Regions from separate parts of the Brevibacillus agri genome, predicted to be linked through region 1. Evidence: riboswitches for the same ligand, from Rfam matches in the RefSeq annotation. Region 1 holds a riboswitch; each other region holds the start of a gene.
What was found. A riboswitch is a leader RNA that binds a small molecule or an ion and turns the genes downstream of it on or off. The one in region 1 is predicted to bind cobalamin.
Positions count from the first base shown of each region.

Region 2: another riboswitch for cobalamin. It lies ahead of BA6348_RS03575 (hypothetical protein); the one in region 1 lies ahead of BA6348_RS06850 (energy-coupling factor ABC transporter permease).
Region 3: another riboswitch for cobalamin. It lies ahead of BA6348_RS11390 (ABC transporter substrate-binding protein); the one in region 1 lies ahead of BA6348_RS06850 (energy-coupling factor ABC transporter permease).
Region 4: another riboswitch for cobalamin. It lies ahead of cobO (cob(I)yrinic acid a,c-diamide adenosyltransferase); the one in region 1 lies ahead of BA6348_RS06850 (energy-coupling factor ABC transporter permease).

Region 1 covers NZ_CP026363.1:1,373,333-1,377,514, reverse strand. The annotation lists gene BA6348_RS06865 (energy-coupling factor ABC transporter ATP-binding protein) at 1-583, opposite strand, end outside; gene cbiQ (cobalt ECF transporter T component CbiQ) at 588-1,379, opposite strand; gene BA6348_RS06855 (energy-coupling factor ABC transporter substrate-binding protein) at 1,376-1,660, opposite strand; gene BA6348_RS06850 (energy-coupling factor ABC transporter permease) at 1,657-2,421, opposite strand; cobalamin riboswitch at 2,568-2,764, opposite strand; gene BA6348_RS06845 (quinone-dependent dihydroorotate dehydrogenase) at 2,919-4,010, opposite strand; gene BA6348_RS06840 (GerAB/ArcD/ProY family transporter) at 4,155-4,182, shown strand, end outside.
Region 2 covers NZ_CP026363.1:672,009-676,190, reverse strand. The annotation lists gene BA6348_RS03585 (bifunctional 2-methylcitrate dehydratase/aconitate hydratase) at 1-480, opposite strand, end outside; gene mmgD (citrate synthase) at 508-1,617, opposite strand; gene BA6348_RS03575 (hypothetical protein) at 1,607-1,852, opposite strand; cobalamin riboswitch at 2,006-2,205, opposite strand; gene BA6348_RS03570 (YhgE/Pip domain-containing protein) at 2,332-4,182, opposite strand, start outside.
Region 3 covers NZ_CP026363.1:2,272,705-2,276,886, forward strand. The annotation lists gene BA6348_RS11375 (IS110 family RNA-guided transposase) at 1-205, shown strand, start outside; gene BA6348_RS11385 (MBL fold metallo-hydrolase) at 614-1,561, shown strand; cobalamin riboswitch at 1,697-1,845, shown strand; gene BA6348_RS11390 (ABC transporter substrate-binding protein) at 1,996-2,973, shown strand; gene BA6348_RS11395 (FecCD family ABC transporter permease) at 2,976-4,013, shown strand; gene BA6348_RS11400 (ABC transporter ATP-binding protein) at 4,021-4,182, shown strand, end outside.
Region 4 covers NZ_CP026363.1:4,644,090-4,648,271, reverse strand. The annotation lists gene BA6348_RS22720 (hypothetical protein) at 168-545, shown strand; partial or broken gene BA6348_RS28105 (MFS transporter) at 563-1,027, opposite strand; gene BA6348_RS28100 (MFS transporter) at 1,042-1,326, opposite strand; gene BA6348_RS22710 (MarR family winged helix-turn-helix transcriptional regulator) at 1,343-1,762, opposite strand; cobalamin riboswitch at 1,958-2,177, shown strand; gene cobO (cob(I)yrinic acid a,c-diamide adenosyltransferase) at 2,461-3,000, shown strand; gene cobD (threonine-phosphate decarboxylase CobD) at 3,000-4,106, shown strand; gene cobU (bifunctional adenosylcobinamide kinase/adenosylcobinamide-phosphate guanylyltransferase) at 4,103-4,182, shown strand, end outside.

The sequences.
Region 1 (4,182 bases):
CGGTCGTGCCGTTTTGGTGAATGGCATCCAGCTCGCGCAGCAAATTTTTGGTCTGGTAACGGTCGAGGTAGGCCGTAGGCTCATCCAACAGCAGCAGCTCCGGCGCAAGCACCATGACCCCGGCAAGGGCGAGACGCCGCTTTTGTCCCAGGCTGAGGTGGTGAATCGGAACGTCCGCCAGCTCTGTCATGCCAAACGCGTCCAGGACAGCCCGCACTTTCTCGCGGATTACGTCGGCGGGCAAGTTCCGGTTGCACAGCCCGTAGGAAATATCCTCGGCGACCGTGCTGGCGATCAACTGATGCTCCGGGTCCTGGAAGACCAGCCCGACTTTTTGCGTCATCTCTTGCAAGGCAGCGCGTTTGTAGCTGAGGGGCGTTCCTCGCCACAGCACTTGCCCTTGCTGCGGCTGGATGATGCCGTTCCCGTGCAAAAACAAGGTGGACTTGCCGCAGCCGTTTCGCCCGAGCAAGGCGCATTTTTTCCCCTCCGGAATGCCCAGGGACAACCCTTTCAGGACAGGGCCACGGCCGCCTGGATAGGCGTAGTGCAAATCAACAAATTCCAACAGCCATGATGTCAAAGCATTACCCTCCTGTCCACCACTCCAGCAAAATCAGCAAAATACAGCCTGCGATTGACTCTGCTTCATATCGGCCGGAGCGAGAATGAGTGTGCAAGGAAAGCACCTGCAGGCTTTCCCCGAAGCCTCTCGCTGCCATCCCTTTGTACAGCGCATCGTACTTGCGCATGGACCTGACGAACAACTGCGCGGCCAGTCCGCTCGCATCCCGCAGCATCGCCCGGAACCCGCGATGGCCTCCGCGCGCGCGCTGGGCAATCCACAGTTGATGAGAGACGCCGAGCAGCACGAAAATAAAACGGTACGTAATCATGAGCAAATCCGTCACGATGACCGGAAGTTTCAGCTTGCGCAGCACTTGCAAAATCTCGGCAAACGGCACGGTAAACAAGACAAAAGCAAAGCAGGCGAGGCTGGCCATCGTCCGCCAAAAAAGCAGCCACACCTTGTCGAGCGCGCTTGCCGGAACGTAGACCAGATACGGCCCGATCTTCCACGCCGCAACTGCCTGGACGACCGCCCCTGCATCCGCTCTTACTGCTTCCAGCAACAGCGCCGGAAGCCCCAGGACAAAAAACGACAGGGACAAGATGAAAAATCCGAAATAGAAACGGACGGGAATACGGGCATACACCATTACCCATACTCCCATCCATAGACAAATCGCCATCTGCAACCATTCATGTCCCGTCAAAACGAGCAAAATCAGCACGCCCGCAAACAGGAGCTTGTGCTCAGGCGGCAAAAATCGCAGCCGGTTTTGATAGGAAAGCGAATCAAGCTGCTGCCAATTCATTTTTTATGCTTATCCAGCCGGCCCTTGTACAATCCCACGGCATAGCCGACAACGCCCGCCCCGAGCGCCGCTTGCACCGCGAACAGCAAGCTCTCTGTCTCGCCACCTGGCGGTTCAAGCAACGGCTCGAACCACGGCTCGTAAGCAGGGGCGATTTCCTTGATCGCTTCCTCAGCCGCTCCATCTGCTCCCCCGAACTCCGAATCCTGCACCAACAGCAACGGCACAACCGCCAGCAAGACTACGCCCAGGAGCAGCAGCCAGTTCATCCCTTTTTTCACAGCGATTCCTCCCGTTTCAGCAGGCGAAGTTGCGCCAGCTCTTTTGCATTGTAAGACTGCAGCCAGTTCCAGACGAGCACGGTCAAAAGCCCTTCGCTGATCGCCAACGGAACCTGGGTGATGGCAAAAATTCCTGCGAATTTCGCGAACGATGCCATAACGCCGCCGGATTCAGCCGGGAAAGCCAAAGCCAACTGCACGGAGGTCACGACATAAGTAGCCAAGTCTGCGAGCGCAGCAGCAGCGAATACGGCCAAACGCTGTCCGCCGTTTCCGCGCACGATCAGGCGATAGACGCCGTAAGCTACCATCGGCCCTACTACTGCCATGGACACCGCATTGGCTCCAAGCGTCGTCAGCCCTCCATGCGCCAAAAGCAGCGCCTGGAACAGCAGCACCAGGCTGCCGAGCACGGACATGACCCACGGGCCAAACATGATCGCGCCAAGCCCGGTTCCCGTCGGGTGCGAGCTGCTGCCCGTCACCGAAGGAATTTTCAGCGCAGACAACACAAAGGCAAACGCGCCGGATACGCCGATCAGCAGCTTCATTTGCGGATGCTCCTTGACGATTTTGTTCAAGGAACGAATGCCGAAAATAAAAAATGGAATAAATACTACCCACCAAAACAGCGCCCAGCCCAGCGGCAAATACCCTTCCATGATGTGCATCGCGTGGGACGTCTGCGGTTCATTTACGAGAAAATAAAGGACAAAGCCTGCAATCAACAGACAGGTCGAAACGAAACGGGATCGATTCAAGACATTTCCTCCTCCTTTGCTGTTCTTTCTTTTTTCACCAACAAAAAAACCTCATCCGCTAGCAGACGAGGTATGCGCACAAAAACAACAGACCGTTGGCACAGTCCTATTGCTTCGTATTCACCGCTCCTTTCCGCGAAGGTATTCCTGGGTGTGGCAAGTAGGTAGGTCTCCTGGCTTTCAGCTCATCGCGCTCTTTGTCCTTCCCCATATGAATATGAGTGGCTCTATCTCAAAGAGAACTCCCTGATTACAGTGGCGGGACCGCTCGGGACTTTCACCCGATTCCCTGTTACCCTTTATGCGGCTTGCACATAAAGGCACCTATCGCCGACGATATGCAATTGTTAGATAGTTCTTGCTTGTCCCACATTATTATACAGAATCAAGGGAAAAAGCGGAAGAATATAATCAGCGGAGTATAACTGCGTAAAAAAACCGATGCCCCGCCATTCCGGGAGTCATCGGTCTTTGTTGCATCCGCTTCTTTTTTATGCTTACGACCTGGCGTCCACGCCGACCGCTTCGCTGATGTGGGAAAAGCCGTCGCGCTTCAACAGTTGCAAAAGCTTTTTGTTGATTTGCTTGGAGATGCCCGGGCCTTGATAAATCATTCCGGTGTACACTTGCACGAGACTTGCGCCCGCCCGGATTTTCGCGTACGCATCTTCCCCCGTGAAAATGCCCCCTACGCCAATGATCGGCACCTTGTCGCCCACTTCCTGGTAAATTTCTTTTACCCAGGCAGTCGAACGCTCTGTCAGCGGTTTTCCGCTCAGTCCTCCCGCTTCCTCGGCATAGTGATGCCCTTGAACGGCTTCACGCGACAAGGTCGTATTGGTGGCAATAATGCCGGAAATGCCCTCTTCCACCGCTCCTTGCACGACATCGCGCATGTGCTCGTCGGACATGTCGGGGGCTACTTTGAGCAGAATCGGCTTTTTCTGAATGCCGCGCGCTTCCATTTCCGCCGCTTTTTCGCGCACCGCCCGCACCAGCAGCCGCATGCTCTCGGTTTCCTGCAAATCGCGAAGATTGGGCGTATTCGGAGAGCTGATATTAATGACGAAATAATGGCCGTACGAATAGAGCATGTCCAGGCATTTGATATAGTCAGAAGCCGCTTCCTCATTGGGAGTGACTTTGTTTTTGCCAATGTTGATCCCGATCGGAACATCGGAATACGCGTAATCGACCAGGTGCTGCGAAGCCAAATAAGCACCGTGGTTGTTGAAGCCCATCCGGTTGATGATCGCCTCGTGCTCAGGCAGGCGAAACAGGCGCGGCCGCGGATTGCCCGGCTGTCCTTGCGGGGTCAATGTCCCGACTTCCACGAACCCGAACCCGAGCGCACCCAGTGCATGATACACTTCGGCATTTTTGTCAAAACCGGCGGCGAGCCCTACCGGATTGGGAAACGTCATTCCCCACAGCTTTGTGGCAAGACGCTCGTCCTTCACCTGAAACATCATTCGCAGCAAGCTTTTTCCCGGAGCAGAATCTTCCACCAGCTTCAGGGCATCAACCGTTCTTTCATGAATCTCTTCCGTATCCATCTGGAACAGATATTTCCTAATGAGCTTATACATCCCGGCTGCACTCCTTACTCCATTTTTACCTCATTGTAGAATACCACACTTTATTTATCGTGGGCTAACCTTTATACGCGATACATATTTCCAGCCGGGCAAACAAACCATAACAAAACCACCAAGTCGGGGGGACGTTGGTTCATGAAAGCAGACGGAAAAATCGGGATTG
Region 2 (4,182 bases), 700 kb from region 1:
GTTTTCCAAAGCGAGCACACCCTGGATTTCGTGCGCTTTCACCATCATTTCCAGCACATCGCGCACGACGAGCGGTTCTTTTCCTTCTGCCAGGCGTACGCGGCTCAAATAATCGGCTACTGCCAAAATACCGCCGAGGTTGTCCGACGGATGCCCCCACTCTGCGGCCAGCCACGTATCGTTGTAATCGAGCCAACGGATCATGCAACCGATATTGAACGCTCCGCGCACCGGGTCAAGCACGTACGAGGTTCCCGGTACACGGCAACCGTTCGGAACGACGGTTTCAGGCACGATCGGCCCGAGCAGCTTCGTGCACTCCGGATAGGACAGAGCCAAAATGCCGCATCCGAGCGTATCCAGCAGCACGTAGCGTGCGGTCTGGAACGCTTCTTCACTCGTAATCTCCTTCGTCAGCACATAGTCTGCGATTTCCTCCAGCAACTGGTCTGTTTTTGTCCGTTCATTCATTTTCAGCATGCGAATCATTCCTTTCTCTTTTTGGATTTACGCGCGGCGTTGGCCGATGTAGTTGACCCGGGGCCGGAACAGGCGGTTGTGTTTATGCTGCTCGATCACATGCGCGCACAGCCCTACTGTTCTCGCACTGAAAAAGATCGGGGTGTACAGCGGAATCGGAATCCCGAGCATCCAGTACACCGGAGCGGCGTAATAATCGAGATTCGGGTAAATGCCCTTCTCGCACTCCATGATTTTCTCTCCGGCTTCGCACATCTGATACAGCAGGTCGTCTCCTTTGGCGTCGCACAGTTGCCTCAAGGCGTCCTTCATCATGAGGGCACGCGGATCGATCTTTTTCATGTACACGCGGTGGCCGAATCCCATAATCCGCTCTTTGTTGGCCAGCTTGGACTCCAGCAATTGCTCAAATTCCTCGACCGAGCTTGCCTCAAGCAGCATGTGCATCACCGCTTCGTTTGCTCCGCCGTGCAAGTTTCCTTTCAGCGAAGCGACCGCTCCGGTCAATGCCCCGTACAAATCCGACAAAGTGGAGGCGATCACCCGCGCCGTAAAGGTCGAATTGGGCATTTCGTGCTCGCTGTACAAAACCAGGGATCGGTCGAAGATGGCCTCTTCGAAGGCAGACGGGATTTTGCCCGTAATCATGTAGAGAAAATTGGCGCTGTACGACAGCTCCGGCAACGGTGCCACCAGCTCGGCTTTTTGAATCACGCGGTAGCTGTTGGCGACGATGTTCGGCACTTTGCCGAGCAGCTTGTAGGCCCGCTCCTTGTTGGCTTGCGGCGAGCAGTTGTCGAGGTGACTGTCATAGCCGGCCAGCGCCGACAGCCCCGTCCGCAAGCCGTCCATCGGATGCGTTTTTTCCGGCAGCAGCTTGAGCATGTCGAACACTTCTCTCGGGATGTCGTACTCGCTCTTCAGCTTCTCTTCTACCGCCCGCTTTTGTTCCTCGTTCGGCAGCGCTTCCTCCAGCAAAAGATGGACGATATCCAGGTAACGGTACGCTTTGGACAGCTCGATCAAGTCGTACCCTTTGATGACGATTTCTCCTTGCTTCGTATCCAGAAAGGAAATGCTCGTTTCCGCAGCCACTACCCCTTCCAGACCTGGAAAAAACTTTTCTTCAACTCCCATGTTCCTCATCCTCCGCCCCAAATAGGTTGATCTTTAGACGTTGATAAGCCTTGTCGAGATTTTGCAAAAGCTTTTCTTGATCCGCTGGACTGTCTGATCGCCTGATGACCTCGTCTTTTAATTTCGAGTAATGCGCCTTGATAACGCTCGGGTTCTCTATCGTCAAGTTGTTCATAATGCACGCCTGAAAATCGTTGGTAAAATACTCAACCGTTCCAAACAAAAAATCGCTCATCCGTCACGTACCCTCCTGAAAATCCGCACAAAAAAACAACTTCCGCAGAAGTTGTTAAGAGGCGAATGAATACTCAAATAAGCATGCTGATTGTCCAAATCAAAAACACGCCTATCCATTTCGCACTTAACACCCCCTATCCTCGTAGGTATTGATGTTGTGCTCAAACAGGCAGGTCTCCTGGCTTATGTTCATCGCTTTTCGAACCTTCCCATTTTCGGCTGGCGAAAACAGTGGCATCTTCGAATCGCTCCCAATTACAGTTGCGGGACAGCGTCGGATTCTAACCGAACTTCCCTTTTAAGCAGATAAAAGATGGTGAATTTATCTGCACCTGTTTGTACACGTATTTAGTTTGTCTCGAATATACCACCGATTCAGAAAATTAACAATTGGATTCTTTCCTAAAAATTGGGTAACCCGATTGAACGCACACGAAAAAACCAGCCAATAACGATGATTGGCTGGTTACTGATGGCTTACCCGATAATTTTTGTCTTCTTGGCATTCTCCATCGATTTTTGAATCAGACCGCTCAACGGACGCTTCAAGGCAAGCGCGATGAACAGGCTGATTCCGATGAAACCGAACAGAAAGAGAATATCCCGGATCGCCGTCTCCCAAAGCACCCCGCCTACGCCCTCCCGCAGCAAGCTGATCGCGTAGGTGAACGGCATGAACGGATTCAATGCCTGGAAAAAGGGAGCGGTCATGCTGATCGGGAACGTCCCGCCCGAGCTGGAAAACTGGAACACCATGAAAATGATCGCGATGCCTTTGCCCACGTTGCCGAATACGGACAGCAGCGTGTACGTGATCGTGACGAATACCATGCTGACGAGCATCGCGAAAAGCACAAACGGGACTTTATCCGCAACATAAGCTTCCAGAATGTAAATGTCTCCAAGCGTAATGCACAATGCCTGAAGCAGACCGATCGTCACAAACGTGCCCAAGCGGCCCAAATAAAGCTGGTACGGCTTGTAGCGGCCATCCGGATTTTCCGCATCCGGCTTGAGCAGGGAAATCAGCAGCGTGGCCCCGACCCATAGCGACAGGACGCCGTAAAACGGAGACATCGCCGAGCCGTAGTTCGGGATCGGGTATTTGCGGTTTTCCTTGATCTGCACCGGGCTGGCGAGAAATTCGCTCTCTTTTTGAATATCCCCGCGCAAAAGCTTGGCGAGATCGGCGAAGTTGTTGTTCGCCTCTACCTCTCTCAGCTTGTCTGCCGCCTGCGAAATCGCGCTCTCCAGCTTGGGCAAATCGTCGCGAACCAGCGCCGCCACTCTGTGGACGCCGTTCTCCACCTCCGGCAGCTTGTTGCGCACAAAATCAGCCAGCTTCACAAGTTCCGCTTCCGCCTGCGGCAAATCGTTGCGAATGAATGCCGCCGCCTGGTCGAGCTTTTGCCCGATGGCTGGCAAGTTTTCCTTCAAGAACGGAGCCGCCGTGCGAATCGCTTTGGCAAAAGCGTCCGACTTCGCTTGCAGCGTTTGCGCCAACTCGTGAACCCGCGCCTGAATTTGCGGCAGCTCCTGCTCGATTCGTTTCAGCTCTGCCAGGCCAAGCTCCAGACCTGCCTTCGTTTCCTTGAGAATCGTCTCGATATCCGGGAGCTTTTCCTGCGCTTTGTGCAAAAGCTCGGCGGACGTTCCCGTGATCGTCTTCAGCTTTTCAATGCCTTCCTCGATTTTCGGAACGATTTCGCTATCGTAGCGCCCGAGAATATCGCCCAGTTCCGCGCTCGTGTTTTTCGACAGTTCGTTCAGGCTCTCGACCAAGTCTCGCGCTGGCTTTTTCCCGTTTTCCAGCGCGTCTGCAATCGTGCCGAGAATTTCGATTTGCCGATTCATCCTGTCCTCGAGCCCGTGCAGCCGCTCTGACAAACGGTCCAGCGGCTGTCCGGGGATGTAGCCGTTCAGCTTGTCGGCCAGCGCTGCGGTATGTTCCAGCACGCGCACGACTCGGGACAGCCTGTCCTGGACGGCATGAACCTCTTCTGCTGTCGGCAAGCGCTCCGGATTGAGCTGCAAAAGCCTGTCTGTAAGCTGCGCAAGCGCATCGGCAGCTTGCTGGGCCAGCAGGAGATTTTGCTTAATCAGCGGCGCGATTGTGTCCCATGCGCCGTCATGGGTTGCAAAAAACCGATTCAGTTGATCGGCCAAATCGGCTCCTTTGTCCGTCAGCTCGGCAATGCGCGGCAGGGCGTTTTGAGCCGCCGAAACAATCTCAATTGCCTGACTGGCCTTCTCTGTGGCCGTGGTGACCGCGCTTGCGACTTTGCCGAAGTTTTGATCGAGCTCGGCAATGCGCCCGACCGCCTGCTC
Region 3 (4,182 bases), 900 kb from region 1:
AGCCAAAAACAAAGAGTTTAAAGCGCTCCACGAGTATTATACAACGCGTAGTCAAAATCCGCTCAAGAAGAAGCAATCGATTATCGCCTTATGTGGAAAACTGGTTCGCGTCCTCTATGCACTGGGGACAAAGCAGAAAGAGTATAACGCAAACGAAGTATTGGGGCCGATTCGACAAGCCCAGCTACAACAAAGTGCTGCATAAAGCTTATCAACAAACCTGTCATCTCGCTTATTCACATGTGTACAACCATGACAACGGAAGCACCGGAGAAGCCGAAGAATTATAATCCATAAGGGCAACGACCCAGTCGAGGAGCTAGAATCGGCCTCCACCCCTTGAGAGGTAGAACGAAGGAATGTAAGGGCATAGACCCAGCGTGACATGGGAGGGTAAACCCCGAGGGCGGATGTGGAGATCCACTGTGCGATCATACCTTTTTATCCACAGTCTGGAAACTGGTGATTGCAGGCTCTATTCCCGCCACAGCCCTTACAGAAATATTTGTATCTCCTTCAATCTTCCGACAAGAGCTTTAAGATGTCAAAGTTAAAAAACAGAGAATGAGCGAGAAAACAGGAGAAAACATTACTTTATAGTGGGAGGGTATACATGAAAGCTACAGAACCGATTTTCCTGGGGCATCGCATCCATCTGATCGACGGGTTTGATATGGGCTGGGCGCAGCGGACGGGAACGTACGTCATCGCCGAGGACGAGTTGACCCTGGTCGAGACAGGGCCGAGTCCTTCTGTCCCGTACATACGGGAAGGGCTGCGCAGGCTCGGATTTTCCCCGGAGCAAGTGAAGTACATCATCGTGACGCACATTCACCTCGATCACGCGGGGGGAGCGGGACTTTTTTTGCGCGAGTGCCCGCAGGCAAAAATCGTGGTGCATCCAAAAGGAGCGCGCCATCTGGTGGACCCGAGTCGGTTGATCGCGGGCGCCAGAGCGGTGTATCACGACGATTTTGACCGCCTGTTCGATCCGATTGTCGCCGTTCCCGAAGAGCGGATCATCGTGCGCGCCGACCAGGAGACGCTGCAAATTGGCGCCAACTGTGTCCTGGAATTTTGGGACACGCCGGGACATGCCAACCATCATTTCAGCATTTACGACCCGGTCAGCCGCGGCATGTTCACGGGAGATACAGCGGGTGTCTTCTATCCGCAGCTTCAACGGGACGGGATTCACTTCGTCCTGCCGTCCACCTCGCCGAACCAGTTTGACCCGCAGGCGATGCTGCGCTCCGTGGAACGCTTTGAACAGCGCGGTCTTGCGCGAATCTATTTCGGGCATTTCGGCATGACTGACGATGTTGCCGACGTCTATCGGCAGGTGCGCGAGTGGCTTCCTGTCTTTGTGGCGGAAGGGGAGGCGGTCGTAGCCGCTGGACTCGGCGATGGCGAACTGGCGGAGCGGCTGTTCGGGCGTGTACTGGCGCATCTGCAATCGTTCGGGATCGGCGACGGGCATGAGGTGCTGGACGTGCTGCGGCTCGATTTGCAAGTATGTGCGATGGGAATTGTCGACTATTTGCAAAAGCGCAGGAAATAGCGGGAGACGCCAGACAGCGGGTACGAGACGGGCAGCATGGGCTTACGTAGCCGTGGCAGCAGCGAAAAAGCATTCTTTTTTTGGCAAAGGAATGCTATCATGATGGATGAGTCTTAGCAGTTGTAGGCCATTGCAATTGAATACGCGCAAACAGGTGCCTTGGTCCTTGCCAAAGGACGAGGTGAAAAGGGAAGCCGGTGCAAGTCCGGCGCGGTCCCGCCACTGTAAAGCGGCTGTCGCAATAGCTGCCAAGCCAGGAGACCTGCCTGTTTGCCTGATGTGCCTGCGCCTTCGCGGAAAGGTTCGGCCCGTTCAGGACGTTTTTTTGCGTGAGCATGGATGAGCCTGACATGTCGACCCTTTGGTTCCGGTTGGAAGCGAAGGGTTTTTGTTTGCTAAGAATCAACCAGTCGCACAGAAAGGAAGTCATACATATGAAACGCGCATGGAAACTGCTCATCCCGCTGGTGCTTGCTGCAAGTCTCGTCGGCTGCGGCGGCAACACCCAGACGGCACCTGCTCCGCAGGCAGAAGCACCGCAGACAGCACCACAGGACGCGGCTGCCAAGCAGACCGTCTACCCGCTTACCGTCACAGACGCGACCGGAAAAGAAGTGACCGTGGCAAAAGAGCCGCAACGAATCGTCTCGACTTCCCCGGCAGAGACGGAAATCTTGTTCGCGCTCGGCTTGAACGAGCGGATTGTCGGTGTCTCCGACTTCGACGACTATCCGGCAGAAGCGAGCACGAAGCCAAAAGTGGGCGGAGTCGTCAAGCCGAGCGAAGAAGCGATTCTCGCCCAGTCGCCCGATCTGGTCATCGGCGGAATTTCGATGGAAAAGCCGGTTGCCGACAAGCTGAAATCGCTCGGCATGCCAGTGTACGTCACGCATCCGAAAAAAGTGGATGACATCCTGAACAACATTTTGACGATGGGGGTTATCACCAACCGACAGGAGCAGGCGGAAAAAGTCGTCGCCGCGATGAAGCAGGATATCGCCCGCGTACAGGAAGCCGTCAAAGCGGTGAAGCCGGAAAACAAGAAAAAAGTGTACCTGGAGTTTGCGCCAGGCTGGACCGTGGGCAAAGGGGAGTTCCTCGACGAGCTGGTGACGCTGGCAGGCGGGACGAACATTGCGGCCGACACAGAGGGCTGGAACCCAATCAGCGAGGAAAAGATTTTGAAAAGCGATCCCGACGTCATTTTGTACGCCAAAGGCATTACGGATGACAAGACGGGCACGAAGCTGGAAGAGATCATCGCAAACCGCAACGGCTGGGATACGATGAAGGCGATCCGCGAGAAGCAAGTGTTCGGAATGGACCAAAACCTGCTGGCGCGCCCAGGCCCGCGCATTACACAAGGTTTGATCGAGGTAGCTAAAGCGATTTATCCTGACCTGGTGAAATAAAAATGAAAAAGCAATGGCTTATATGGGGAGGAGCGAGCAGCCTTGTGCTGCTCGTATCCGTGGTGGTCAGCATTTCGATGGGGGCGGCGTCGCTCTCTCTTTCGCAAGTATGGCTCATCCTCTTGCACCAGCTTCCCGGCATGTCGGAGTGGATTCCGGCGACATGGCCGGAGTCGTCCGAGCAGATCGTGATGAAGGTGCGTTTTCCGCGCGTCGTACTGGCCATTTTGATCGGAGCTTGCCTGTCGCTTGCGGGCGCGGGCTTTCAAGGCGTGCTGCGCAACCCGCTTGCGGACCCGTTCACGATGGGCGTAGCGTCCGGTTCGGCCGTCGGGGCGGCTTTTCTGATCCTGTTCGGCTTGCAGTTTGCTGTTCTTGGAGAGTGGAGCACGCCTGTCGTCGCCTTTTTGACGGGGCTTGTCAGCTTGTGGATTGTGCTTGCCCTCGCCAAGACGCAAGGCAAGCTGCAGACGGAGACGCTTATTTTGTCTGGCGTCGTCATTCAGGCGTTTCTCGGCTCGCTCGTGTCCTTCATGGTGTCGCTGTCGGATCAGACGGTGAACGAGATCGTTTTCTGGCTGATGGGAAGCCTGTCGTTTCGCGGCTGGGCCTTCACGTACGTCCTGGTCCCGTATTTGCTGATCGGCGTGCTCGTGCTGCTTGGCTATGCCCGCTCGTTGAACCTGTTTGCGCTCGGGGAGCGGCAGGCGGCGCATCTCGGAGTCAACGTCGACAAGACGAAGCTCATCATTTTGCTCGTCTCTACGCTCCTGACTGCAGCGGCGGTTTCGATTGCGGGCGTCATCGGGTTTGTCGGGCTGGTCGTGCCGCATCTGGTGCGGATGATGGTCGGGCCTGACTACCGCATTTTGCTGCCGATGGCGACCATCTGCGGCGGTGTGTACGTGCTGTGGGCGGATACGCTGGCGCGAATGCTGCTCGTGCCGACAGAAATCCCGCTCGGGGTCGTGACTGCGTTTTTGGGAGCGCCGTTTTTCGCCTATTTGCTGAAGCAAAACAAACGGATCGGAAGGAGGTAGTCGCGTCATGATCGAAGTGCGCGGGCTGCAAAAGTCTTACCAGGATGTGTCCGTCCTGCGCGAGATCGGGTTTACAGTCCAGCAGGGCGAGTTTTTTGGCATCATCGGCCCGAATGGGAGCGGAAAATCAACGCTTTTGAAAATGCTCTCCGGTGTGATTGCCGCTGAT
Region 4 (4,182 bases), 2.1 Mb from region 1:
ATGAGATGCCCTCATCTTGAAGGCTGTTCAAAACAGAAATGGACTGCGAACGCTTAGTCATTCAAGAATCCCACCCGTACACCGCAAGGTGGAAGGCTTGCGGCTTTAGCCGTGGGAGTCTCAACAGTCAGCCCTATTGCGATTTGCCCGAATGTTATGCGGGCTGGATGATACGCAAGGCTCCACAGTCGGGGGAAATTTTTGAACCGCAGACGGTGCAGGACAAGATCGACCTCGCTTCACGCTCTACGATCTGCATCCCGGTCATTCTCGATCTGGCGGAGCGAAAAGTGATCTGGACGGACATCGCGCTGCGCTCCCACCCCCGGTTTGTCAATAACGTAGAGGCGAACGGAGGCGGCGTGGAGTGGATGGGAAGGGCGCTCACCTCGCTGGTGAAGCCCACTCTCTATGAGCTGTTCACGCTTCATGCGCAAGCGAGAGGCACGCTGACTGACCGGGCGGATGAGGCGGACACGGTTTTCTCCATGGACGAGGGAATCACTCCGTTTGACCTGGAAATCATCATGGCGGACTTTTTGTAAGCTCGCTGGTTTCGTTAGGCAAAGGGAATGAGGTGCGTGTCCATTAAGCCGGTAGTGGTGAATCCGCAGATGAAAAACGGCAAAATCAGAAACCAGAAAGCCTTGGTTGGAAATATCCGCCTGACCGGTTGCCGGCTGGAAGGATGTATTTGTTGTCTTTCATCTGCGATCTGTGGCGAACCTCCTATCGGTTGCAACCCCTTTTCGGCAGGATGATTCTTCAGAAGAAACATCATGACGGGAAATACCACGATCAGTAAAAAGAGACCCAATACCGCAACAGCCATTTTCCAGTCAAACCACTGTATGAAAAACAGTGAGGCTGGCACAACTACCATTTGGCCTACGCTAAAGCCAGCCTCTATTACTCCGAATGCGAGTCCACGCCTTTTATTGAACCAATTTGTGACCATAATGGTTGCGGCTACATTGGAGGCACCTCCAACACCAATGGAAGCGAAGACACCATAGAGAATAAACAATTGCCAGAGGGAAGTTACCCATTGCGTGAAAAAATGCTCAGACCAACCAGAAGTGTGCTGCCTAAGAGAATGGACCTGGCACCAAAGCGGTCAATCAACCTGCCTGCTATTGGTTGGGATATGCCATAAATGACAAAACTCAATGTGGAGATGAGAGAAATGGTACCTCGATCCGCGGCAAAGCCATTCTCCCAAGGTTCAATAAATGCTCCGAAAGAAAGTCTTGCTCCTTGCACAGCCAACAATGCGAAAAAGGTGACAAATAAAATGATCCACGCGTAATGCACTTTGCTCTTCACAGTCTCAACGCACTCCTTATGAGTTTAATCCCAATCTGGTCAGCATGTTTTTGAATAATTTCGCTTCTTCTTCACTGAATATGGACATCGCTTCTTGATTCACTTCGTCACTGATCTGATTCAGAGGTTGTTCCAATTCCTTGCCTCGCAGAGTCAGAAAAATCAAGTTCGTCCGGCGATCATTGGGATCGGAACGACGCTCGATGAGCCCCATATTTTGCAGTCGATCGAGCACCCCCGTGATGGTTGCTCCATCCAAGCGAAGCCGACTACCCAATTCCACACCTTTTTGGCCATCTTTTTCCCATAGCGCATGTAATAGAACAAACTGCACGGGAGTAATCCCGTACGGCGATAATTTGGCCTTTTCCATTTGCCAGATTTTTTGATACGCCTTCCCGAGAAGAAACCCATAGCAATCCTCAATCCGATCCATATGTACCTCCAAATATTTTATTGGAAATCGATGTAAGAATAAGATAACACGCACACAAAAGATTTGTGTACAAATAATTAGTTCACAAAACAAAGATCAATGCCCAGTATGTTCCTATCCGCAGCTTTTGCTTGAATCCCCGGTAGCATTTGCTATTATTAAAGCAAGTGCTTGTCATAGAAAAGAACGACATTTGAATATGGTAGAAAAACAGGTCCTTGTTTTTCGCAAGCGATAGTTTGCGAATGCGAGGTTAAAAGGGAAGTTTGGTGAAAAGCCAACGCGGTCCCGCCACTGTAAAAGAGGAGCTCTTCTTCTTGGCAACGGCGCCATCCACTGCACGCCAGCGTGCGGGAAGGAGGAAGAAGAGCGAAGATCCTTGAGCCAGGAGACCTGCCTGTTTTGATGTCCACTGATTTCCTTCGGGTCAAAGGATGAGGTGAGGATTGTTGCAGTCGGCTATCCGCGCTTTGTTTTCCTTGGAGGTTTGGGGAAACAAGGCGTTTTTTTGTACGCGGAAAGCGAAACAGGAAGCAAATCGGCAAACTCTTCACTTTTTCAGTCAGGTAAATAACGAGGCTATGGAAAACATTTGAAATAGGCAACGGAGCCTAAACTGCATTTTTGGAGCGCTGTGCCTCCGAAAATTATTAGGGATGGGCAACGGGGCCTACAGTTTATTTTGGGGGTGAGCGTACTTGAGCAACAAGCGGGGCCTGTTTTTGGTCTACACCGGAGACGGCAAAGGAAAGACAACAGCCGCGGTGGGGCTGGCTGTGCGCGCGACTGGACGAGGCAAAAAGGTCATCATGATCCAGTTCATCAAGTCGCCGGAGCGCACGTACGGAGAGAAAATCATCTTCGACAAGCTGGGCATCGAAATCGTGCAAAAAGGCGTAGGCTTCACCTGGACGAAGACGCCGGAGGAGCATCGCGCGGCGCTGCAGGAAGCGTGGGCGTTCGCCCGGGAAAAGCTCGCTTCGGGCGAGTACGATGTCGTCATTCTCGACGAGCTGAACAATGCGCTGGCGATCGACCGTTTTCCGATTGCGGACGTGCTGCCGCTCGCGGACGTTTTGGAAGCGATTCAAAACAGGCCGAGCCATGTGCATCTGGTCGTGACGGGGCGGAGCGCCAAGCAGGAAATCATCGACATGGCCGATCTCGTGACAGAGATGAAGCAGATCAAGCATTACTACGATGAAGGAATACCAGCGGTGCTGGGGGTAGAGTTTTGATGAACGTACTGGAAGCGTACGGCCACGGCGGAGATTTGCTGACGGCAGCGGACCGCTTTGGGATGGAGCCGGGCCAATTCCTTGATTTCAGTGCCAATATTAACCCGCTGGGCATGCCGGACAGCGTGCGCGAGATGCTTTTGGCCTCGCTGTCTGCCGTGCTGCGTTACCCGGACCCTGGGCATCGCCAGTTTCGCCGGGCGTTGGCGCAGCGGTTGCAGTTGCCAAAGGAATGGCTTTTGCCTGCGAACGGAGCGGCAGAAGCGATGGCGCTCGCGATTCTCGGGCTGCAGCCGCAAACAGTCGGCGTGATTTATCCTTGCTTTTCGGAATATGCAGAGCTTTCCGAGCAGTTTGGCGCAACCGTCATCGGCTGCTACGGAAAAGAAGAGAACGGCTACAAGGCCGACAGCGCCGAGCTGTACCGTCTGTTCGAACAGGCTGATCTGGTGTTTGTCGGCTCGCCGAACAATCCGACTGGCATCTTGTATGAGCCACAGGAGCTGTTGCAGATGGCGGACTGGACGGCCCAGACCGATACGTGGCTGGTCGTGGACGAGGCGTTTCTCGATTTTGTGGAAGAAAGCCGCCAGTTTACGCTGGCAAGTCGGCTGGAGCGCTTTCCCCGCGTCATTTTGCTGCGGTCGATGACGAAAATGTACGCGATCCCCGGCTTGCGTCTCGGATACGCGATCGCCCAGCCTGACGCGATTGCGAAAATGCGCGCGAAGCAGGTGAGCTGGAGCGTGAATGCGCTTGCGCTTTTGGCGGGGGAGCTGTGCTTGCAAGAGCATGAGTACGAGCGGCGGACACGCAGCCTGGTCGCCAGGGAGCGCGCTGGCCTGGTCGCGTTTATTCGCGGGGAGCTGGGCTGGAAGGTCTGGCCGGGGGAGGCGAACTTTTTGCTGCTTCGCTCGCCGGAGGGCTTGCCAGCCGCACAACTGCAAGAGCGGCTCGGCAAAAAAGGCGTGCTGATTCGCAGTTGCGCCATGTATCCCGGATTGACGGCGCATGACGTGCGCATCGCCGTTCGCGGGCCAGAAGACAATGCGCGCTTGATCGCGGCCTTGCGCGAGGTACACAGCGAAGGGAGCGGGGAGCGATGAGTCTTGTGCTGGTGACAGGCGGCGTGCGCTCGGGAAAAAGCCGCTTTGCGGAAGAACTGGCGCAACAGGCCGGAGA